Regions from separate parts of the Erwinia sorbitola genome, predicted to be linked through region 2. Evidence: predicted binding sites of a transcription regulator. Region 2 holds the regulator's gene; each other region holds the start of a gene.

The links. Region 2 encodes CRP, which controls carbon source genes, mostly activating them, when cyclic AMP is high. Its sites were predicted from a motif close to ATGTGANNNNNNTCACAT; they were not measured.
Region 1: a site for CRP is predicted at 1,783-1,800, ahead of udp (uridine phosphorylase). Genes of this name have one in related genera too.
Region 3: a site for CRP is predicted at 1,517-1,534, ahead of GN242_RS04815 (nucleoside-specific channel-forming protein Tsx). Genes of this name have one in related genera too.

The regions. Positions count from the first base shown of each region.
Region 1 covers NZ_CP046509.1:4,403,081-4,406,212, forward strand. The annotation lists gene rmuC (DNA recombination protein RmuC) at 1-591, opposite strand, end outside; gene udp (uridine phosphorylase) at 898-1,659, opposite strand; gene GN242_RS19955 (dienelactone hydrolase family protein) at 1,964-2,800, shown strand; gene metE (5-methyltetrahydropteroyltriglutamate--homocysteine S-methyltransferase) at 2,861-3,132, opposite strand, start outside.
Region 2 covers NZ_CP046509.1:381,615-384,746, reverse strand. The annotation lists gene GN242_RS01635 (amidohydrolase) at 1-151, opposite strand, end outside; gene GN242_RS01630 (OsmC family protein) at 437-844, opposite strand; gene crp (cAMP-activated global transcriptional regulator CRP) at 1,211-1,843, shown strand; gene GN242_RS01620 (YccS/YhfK family putative transporter) at 1,901-3,132, shown strand, end outside.
Region 3 covers NZ_CP046509.1:1,072,118-1,075,249, reverse strand. The annotation lists gene GN242_RS04825 (BamA/TamA family outer membrane protein) at 1-184, shown strand, start outside; gene GN242_RS04820 (DUF4056 domain-containing protein) at 184-1,326, shown strand; gene GN242_RS04815 (nucleoside-specific channel-forming protein Tsx) at 1,737-2,603, shown strand; gene speG (spermidine N1-acetyltransferase) at 2,714-3,132, shown strand, end outside.

The sequences.
Region 1 (3,132 bases), 680 kb from region 2:
CTGACCAAAACCTTCCTGAACCTGACGACGGAATCCCTCCAGCTGTTCACGCAGCGGGGTGATCAGGCCGTGCAGGCTTTGACGGTTTTGCTCATCCACCCTGCGGCCGCTGTTTTCAAAAATACGGTTTGCCAGATTTTCAAACTGCGCGTTAAGACGCTGTTCACTGTTGACCAGCAGCCGCTGCTTCTCTTCCGCCGCCATGCGCGTCTCTTCAAGACGGATGGTGACCTCGCGCAGTTCGGCCTCCTGCGAGGCATTGATCTCCAGCTGATTACGCAGCTCGCGCGTTAACTGCTCGGTTTCACTGCGCCAGTGATCAAGATGATGAAGCTTCTCTCCGGCCGCCGCCAGCGAACCATGCAGCTGGCGCAGCTCCTGCTCATTCTGTTTTTGCGTGAGGAGTAGCGCATCAAGCTGCTGCTGCTGGCGCTGACGCTCAGATCCGGCCTGCTCTACCGACTGCTGAAGCAGACGCCGTTCAGTTTCACCATTTGCCAGCTGCTGCTGGCTGCGGATCCCTGCGATTAACCACCCCGCCAGTAAACCGACCAGACCAGAACCTACGCCGTATATGACTGTTGCATCCACCCTGCTTCTCCTGATCAAACCCTATACCCAAAATAATTCGAGTTGCTTGTAGGCGGCAAGCGAGTGAATCCCCGGGAGCATAGAAAAACTATGTGACCAGGATGAGTGAGCGCAGCCAACACCCAAGCAGCTTGAAGTATGAAGGGCTTAACAGGGCAAAAATAGAGGCGCACTGTATGAATGTCCAGATAAAAAATTACGAAGTGAAAGGCACTGTGAGAATTGTCGCGGAGGATCTGAATTTAATGACAGCGGATGAAGGGGGTTGCAGGCCGCGCGTGAGCACGGCCGACAGAGTAAGAAAGCTTAGATCAGACGACGGGCAGCATCGACAACGATCTTCACCGCATCGCTTTCGGTGCGTTTCATGGTTTCCGCATCAGGGATTTCCTGCTGGGTACGGTTCACAATCACTCCGGCTACCATCCCGGCACGCAGCCCCTGGCTGGCACACATGGTAAGCAGCGTGGCTGATTCCATCTCATAGTTCAGCACGCCCATCTGCTGCCACTCTTTCATCGAGTTCTGGAAGCGGCTGACCACACGTCCGGAGAAGGTGTCGTAACGCTCCTGGCCCGGGTAGAAGGTATCCGACGAAGCGGTAACACCAATATGGGTGGTGGCTCCCGCCGCTTTAGCCGCCTCAACCAGCGCAGTGGTACAGGTAAAGTCAGCCACAGCAGGGAACTCCAGCGGAGCAAAGTGCAGGCTGGCACCATCAAGGCGCACAGAACCCGTAGTGACCAGCACGTCACCGACGTTGATGTTCGGCTGGATGGCTCCGGTGGTGCCGACGCGCAGGAAAGTACGCACGCCCAGCTGCGCCAGCTCTTCGACGGCAATAGACGTGGACGGGCCACCGATGCCGGTTGAGCAGACTATCACTGATTTACCGGATAATTCGGCACGCCAGGTGGTAAATTCACGGTGCGAAGCCAGATGAACCGGATTGTCCATCAGGGCGGCAATTTTCTTCACGCGCTCCGGATCGCCCGGCACGATCGCCAGCGTGGCGCCCTGAAGATCAGCTTTCGTTAAGCCAAGGTGAAAAACATCAGACTGTGCCATTTCAAACTCCTGTAACGGGAAACGGGGGATAGTTAACTCACTATTATAGTAAGCAAGTCAGCGGAATTTTTATGTGATTAACATCGACAATACAAATGAAAGTTGCATTAATTACATTAGTAACAGTGACATTCGTCACATTATCATATGTATTCTGGTCACTTTCACACCCCAGGCTCTGTGGTTCAGGCTTATCTGGTGTTATGAGATCCTGAGGCGACGCCTGCCCCATCGCATTCCTGGCTATAGTTAAAACCTGAATGCCGATCGTCTATGCGCATGCACGGAGAAGAGGGAGAAGAGAATGAAAACCGACGATAACACGACGCAAGAATTGAGCAATAAAGGCTTTGCGCCCGCGACGCTTCCCACCGCAGCGACTACGATAACGACTGAGAGCGCAGATATTCTGTCGGGTGAAACCTCGATTCCCACCCAGGGTGAGAATATGCCTGCCTTCCATGCTAAACCACGCCATGCTGAGGGGCTGTTGCCGGTAGTGCTGGTGATTCAGGAGATTTTTGGGGTTCATGAACATATCCGCGATATCTGCCGTCGCCTTGCCGCTGAAGGCTATCTGGCGGTGGCACCTGAGCTTTACTTCCGTCAGGGCGATCCTGCTGATTATACCGATATCCCCACTCTTTTTAAGGAACTGGTGAGCCAGGTGCCGGACAGTCAGGTACTGGCCGATCTTGACCACGTGGCTAACTGGGCCGCGCGTCACGGCGGTGATATGCGCAATATGGCTGCCACCGGTTTTTGCTGGGGCGGGCGGATTACCTGGCTGTATGCCGCGCACAATCCGCAGCTGAAAGCCGCCGTTGCCTGGTATGGCAAACTGGTGGGTGAAAAAACCATGAAGCAGCAGAAGCAGCCGGTGGATATTGCGGTGGATCTTAATTCACCCGTTCTGGGCCTCTACGGCGGTAAGGATGAGAGCATCCCGCTGGATAGCGTGGAGACCATGCGTCATGCCCTGCGGGCGGCGAATGCCGACGCGGAAATTATTGTTTATCCCGATGCCGGGCATGCCTTTAATGCCGACTATCGCCCAAGCTATCACGCTGAGTCGGCCCGGGATGGCTGGCAGCGAATGCTGGCATGGTTTAAACAGTATGGCGTTGCGCCAAAAGCATAAAAAAAGGGGTGCCAGGCACCCCTAATAAGCACTACACAATTACATCAACAACACAGAGAATTATGCTTTTTGTGCGTTGCGCAGGTTCTGCGCCGCTTTAACCATATTCGCCAGCGCCTGGCGAGTTTCCGGCCAGCCGCGCGTTTTCAGACCGCAGTCTGGATTCACCCACAGACGCTCAGTCGGGATACGTTTTGCCGCTTTCAACAGCAGCGCTTCCATCCACTCCACGCTCGGAACGTTTGGCGAGTGAATGTCATATACGCCGGGACCGATTTCATTCGGGTATTCGAACTCCTCAAACGACTCCAGCAGTTCCATATCAGAACGCG
Region 2 (3,132 bases):
TGAGGGTTAACGGGCCAAACTTTGCCAGTTCAGCGGCAACATAATCTGCCGTTCCCTGCTCATGAAAAGAGAGTTCAGCGTTTGCGTGAATATGACGCCGCCATTGCAGTACCTTTGATGTGACATCGTGAATTAAACTCTCAGTATTCATCAGTGCTCCTTGATTGGTTGCAAGGTTAAGACCACAAACCAGACAACCCGGACGTTCGTTTAACCAGCCCGCAGGCCAGCAAGAAAGAAAGCAAAACAAGGAAAAATATACTGCTGGAGTCATCCACTCGCTGTGGCGTGAAATGCGGGTAGTTACCGTTCCGCATGATGTGCAGAAAATTGGCTATCAAAGGGGACAAATCGAAACAGGGAGGGGAAGATCACGGCAAGCTGCATCAGTTTCGGGCGGCCTGATAAGACCGCCGATTGGATTAAATCATCACTATCAGGTCAGCTCTATCACTTCATAGCTGTGGGTGATCTCCACGCTTTTCCCCAGCATAATCGCCACTGAGCAATATTTCTCTGCGGAGAGATCGACCGCACGTGATACCGCTTTATCGCCCAGAGCCTTGCCGCTGACAATAAAGTGCAGGTTGATATGGGTGAAAATGCGTGGAGCCTCTTCACGGCGTTCTGACGTCAGTTTAACCTCACAGTCGGCGACATCGTTACGGCCTTTCTGCAAAATAGACACCACGTCGATAGCACTACAGCCCCCGGCCGCCATCAGCACCATTTCCATCGGGCTGGGAGCTTTATCCCCTGCATTTCCATCCATCAGAATCTGATGGCCTGAGGAGGATTCTCCCAAAAACGTCATTCCTTCAACCCACTTAACTCGTGCATGCATCGCAAAATCCTCTCATTGAACCAGTGCAGAAAGAGTACGCTGCGCTAACAAAAACGGCAACGCCGCCGTTTTACAACTATGCTGAAGCGAGACAACAGAAGACAGTCTTGTAAAGCTGTGCTACAAACGAGGCTGCAATATTTTACTGGCATGAGAATGCACAGTAAAAACGGGACGACAGCTCGAGCCATGCTCCTAACAGAGGCCCGTACAAATTTCCTATGGGAACGCTTGACTATTTCAACGCCTGGCAGGGATTTAGCCCTGTATATCCAGCCTCCTCGCGCAGCAGTTCGGCGGCAACGCCTCTGTCACTCGTAGATGAAGGGTATATTTAGGCACGATTACAACAGAGGATAACAGCGAATGGTTCTCGGCAAACCGCAAACAGACCCTACTCTCGAATGGTTCCTGTCTCATTGCCATATTCACAAATATCCATCCAAAAGCACTCTGATTCATCAGGGTGAGAAGGCGGAAACCCTCTACTATATCGTTAAAGGATCGGTAGCGGTGTTAATCAAGGATGAAGAAGGCAAAGAGATGATCCTCTCCTACCTCAACCAGGGCGACTTTATTGGCGAACTGGGTCTCTTTGAAGAGGGGCAGGAGCGTAGTGCGTGGGTACGTGCGAAAACAGCCTGTGAAGTGGCTGAAATTTCCTATAAAAAATTCCGTCAGTTGATTCAGGTGAATCCTGACATTCTGATGCGCCTGTCTTCACAGATGGCGCGTCGCCTGCAAGTCACCTCAGAGAAAGTGGGTAACTTAGCTTTCCTTGATGTGACCGGACGCATCGCCCAGACGTTACTGAATCTGGCGAAACAACCGGATGCCATGACTCACCCGGATGGTATGCAGATTAAAATCACCCGTCAGGAGATCGGCCAGATCGTCGGCTGCTCCCGTGAAACCGTAGGTCGTATTCTGAAAATGCTGGAAGATCAGAACCTGATCTCCGCACATGGTAAAACCATCGTTGTTTACGGCACACGTTAACCGGCTCTGAACCCACGGCGCGACCCCCTGTCGCGCCGTTTTTATTTGGTGTGGCTCATGTGGCGGAGAATCATCTATCATCCCGAAGTGAACTATGCACTCAGGCAGACGCTGGTGCTCTGTTTACCTGTGGCGATCGGCTGGATGCTCGGCCATCTGCAAAACGGCCTGCTGTTCTCTTTAGTTCCTGCCTGCTGTAACAATGCTGGTCTTGATACCCCGCACAAGCGTTTCTTTAAACGCCTGATCGTCGGAGGCTGCCTGTTTGCCTTCAGCAGCTTTTTGATTCAATACGCTGGTGCCGAAGGGGTTCCCCTACCGCTGATCCTGCTGGTGATGGCGCTACTGCTTGGCGTCACCGGTGAGATCAGCCCGCTGCACGCACGTCTGCTTCCCGCATCGCTGATTGCCGCTATCTTCACCCTCAGCCTGGCCGGACGCATGCCAATGTGGCAGCCGCCGCTGCTCTATATTCTTGGCACTGTCTGGTACGGCGCTTTTAACTGGTTCTGGTTCAGGCTGTGGAAAGAGCAGCCGATGCGTGAAACACTCAGCCTGCTGTATCGGGAACTTGCCGACTATTGCGAAGCCAAATATAGCCTGCTTACCCGGCTTACCGACCCGCAAACTGCCTTGCCACCGCTGCTGGCGCGCCAGCAAAAAGCCGTCGATCTGATTAATACCTGCTACCAACAGATGCATATGCTTTCGGCCAGCCGCGATAGCCACTACCAGCGTCTGACACGGGCATTTCAGGTGGCGCTTGATTTACAGGAGCATATAGCGGTCAGCCTGCATCAGCCGGAGGAGGTGCAGAAGCTGGTGGAGCAGAGCCACGCCGAGGCGGTGATCCGCTGGAATGCGCAAACCATCGCCGCCCGCCTGCGCGTGCTGGCCGACGACATTCTCTACCACCGTTTTCCAGAGCGTTTCACCATGGAGAAACAGCTTCAGGCACTGGAGAAGATCTCCCGTCAGCATCCGGATAATCCGGTCGGCCACTTCTGCTACTACCACTTCAGCCGCATCGCCCGCGTGCTGCGTACCCAGCGTCCACTGTACCGCCGTGACCTGATGGCCGATCGCCAGCGCCGCCTGCCGCTGCTTCCTGCGTTGAAAAATTACCTGTCGTTAAAATCTTCAGCCCTGCGCACTGCCGCGCGTTATGCGGTGATGCTGGCCTTTGCCAGTTCACTGGCGCTGTTCTTCAACCTGCCAAAACCTTACTGGGTACTGATGACAGTGATGTTTGTCAGCCTCAACGGCTACAGTGCAACCCGGGTACGGAT
Region 3 (3,132 bases), 690 kb from region 2:
GGTTGCCTGGGTCGGCGCTGGCAGTATGTCCTCTCGCCCGAGTGAAGTGATAGATGGACGCTGGCTGCCTTCGGTGGGCGTAGGCTACCGTTTTGAGATTAAAAAAAGAATGAATCTGCGCTTTGACTATGGTGTCGGTGAGAGGAGCTCAGGCTTTTACTTTCAGATAGGAGAAGCCTTCTGATGAAAAAGTGCATGGTGCTGTTAAGCCTGCTGCTGAATGCCTGCCATATTTCACCAAAGCCATTTAAGCCGATGACGACGGGAGATTTAGAGCACCCGGCAACGCAGGCGTTACGCGTATGGCCAACAATTTCTAAACTCTCAGCGCCAAATGGTCTGCGCCCGTGCTGCGCCTTTGGCTATGACGTGCGTGCAAAACTTATTGGTATTCCGGTTCCGTTATTTAAGTTAGGCAATATCGTCGCGCCGGATGATACCGGGAAGCATCACTACAATGACAGCTGGATCAGCATCCTCTCTACCCTGAGTGGGATCAACAGCGAACATGATGGCATTGTCTACACGCGACGAGGCGGCTTTATTGACCTCGCCCACGTGCGCGATACCGCGGACAACACTCTGTGGTTATTCAATCAAATTTTGCCGCAGCTGGGTCAACCCGCCACGATAAAGTTGGACGATGAGCTGGGGCAGCGAATCATCCGGCTATGGCGGTTCTCCCCACCAAAAAGTGAACTGGCTCGATACCAGCTGTCCGTCAGTCTGGCTGCACATCTCGCGTTTCAGATCGCTACCTGGCATGAAGTCGCCCAGTGGTATGGTTTCCAGTCTGTTCCCGGTTACTCAGAAGCTATTTCTGCGTTTTCACCGGAAGATCTTTATTCCAATCTGATCGGCGCACGTATAGCCACCGACCTGCTGAATAATGGCGGGGGGTCGTCACTGCGTCAGTATCAGCATTCGATGGCACAAATGATCCCACAGGCGCTGGCACAGCTACAGGCGGTCAGCCCGCAGGCCACACGTTTCCATTTTGATATGGTGGATGGCACATGGTGGAACAGCCACTGCCGTGTGCCGGATAAGTTTCTGGTCAGGCTACGCAACTACAGCGTCAGCGACAGGCGTTTACCCTCTCGTCCGGCAGATACGCTGCCAGAACTTTGGCTGACGCTGCCCGATCATTTTGGCCATCAGCCCCTTTCGCACTTTGGCCGCCTGGAGATTTGGCAGGGTAATCATATGGCTAACCTGCCCGCCCCTTCACTGATGTACAGCTATGATGATTTTCCCCGTCTGGCGCAGCAGGCGGAAAAATCCGACCAAAAAACGCTGGCGCAACTCGGGGATGGATGCAACTAAAACCCCCGCAGCGACGCTCTTTTTTATAAGAAATTCTTATATTTAAAGCAGACTGCGAGCGTGCACGGGTAGCGTTATGAATGACCGATTTTCCTCTGAACAGGCCATCTTATCGCAGGCAACCGTTTACTTAGGTTTTCAGGCGCAGAAAACCGCAATTATTGAGAAAGTTCCCGGCACGGGTGATTATTTGTGACTTACATCACACTTTAGCTGAATTGAAATGAAACAGAATTTGACAAGTGTGAGCAATCTCTATTTCCTAATGACCTGTTAGCGGCACACTGCCGCAGTATTCATGGCGGGTGCTTTCTTCCTATCAATAATCACCCATTTGTCGCCCTTAGATAACCTGACCCCTCCAGCGCGCTGGCTGTTGAGCAAGGTCTCAGAGCATGTGGTAATAAAAAATGAAATATAAAATTATGATGGCTGGCGCACTGGCAGCACTTTCTTATACCAATGTTTCAATGGCTGAAGAGAGCAACCCGGAATACCTTTCCGACTGGTGGCATCAGAGTGTTAACGTAGTGGGAAGCTACCATACCCGTTTCGGGCCGCAGCTGAATAACGACCTGTATCTTGAATACGAAGCCTTTGCCAAAAAAGACTGGTTTGATTTTTATGGCTATATCGATGTGCCAAAAGTGTTCGGCGTCGGTAATGGCAACGATGTCGGCGCATGGGACGATGGTTCTCCGTTCTTTATGGAGATCGAACCGCGCTTCTCTATTGATAAACTGACCGGCACTAACCTTGGTTTTGGTCCGTTTAAAGAGTGGTATTTCGCCAACAACTATATCTACGATATGGGCGACAATAAGGCGAGCCGCCAGAATACCTGGTACATGGGTCTGGGTACCGATATCGACACCCATTCCGATATTGGCCTGTCACTGAACGTATATGCGAAACACCAGTGGGAAAACTACGGTGCAGCAAATGAAGATAGCTGGGATGGCTACCGCTTCAAGGTGAAATACTTTGTACCACTGACCCAGCTGTGGGGCGGCAACCTGACCTATATCGGGTTCACCAACTTTGACTGGGGCTCCGACCTCGGTGACGATCCAAACCACCAGCGCACCAGTAACTCTATTGCTTCCAGCCACATTCTTGCGCTGGGCTACGACCACTGGCACTACTCGTTTGTGGCGCGTTACTTCCACAACGGCGGCCAGTGGAACGACGGCACCGAGCTGAACTTCGGTAAAGGTAACTTTAACGTGAAATCTAATGGTTTCGGTTACTACCTGGTTGTCGGTTACAACTTCTGATTGACCGTATCATCCAATACTGACTTAACGCGCCTCAGGGCGCGTTTTTTTTGGCCGTGATAAACCGTTATACTCTCCGGGCAATGTTGCTTTTGCTAAAAGGAATTTTTATGTCTGCCAGGTATGTTGATAACAGCGTAAAACTGCGCCCGCTGGAGCGTGAAGATCTGCGGTTTGTCCACCAGCTGGATAATAATGCCAGCGTGATGCGCTACTGGTTTGAAGAGCCGTATGAGGCATTTGTGGAGCTGTCCGATCTTTACGACAAGCATATCCACGACCAGAGCGAACGCCGCTTTATGGTGGAACACGATGGATGTAACGCCGGGCTGGTTGAACTGGTGGAGATCAATCATATCCATCGCCGCGCAGAGTTTCAGATCATTATTGCCCCCAGCCATCAGGGAAAAGGGCTGGGCAGCAAGGCGGCGAAACTGGCGATGGATTACGGATTTTCCGTGCTCAACCTCTACAAACTCTATCTGATTGTCGATAAAGAGAATGAGAGAGCGATACATATTTACCGCAA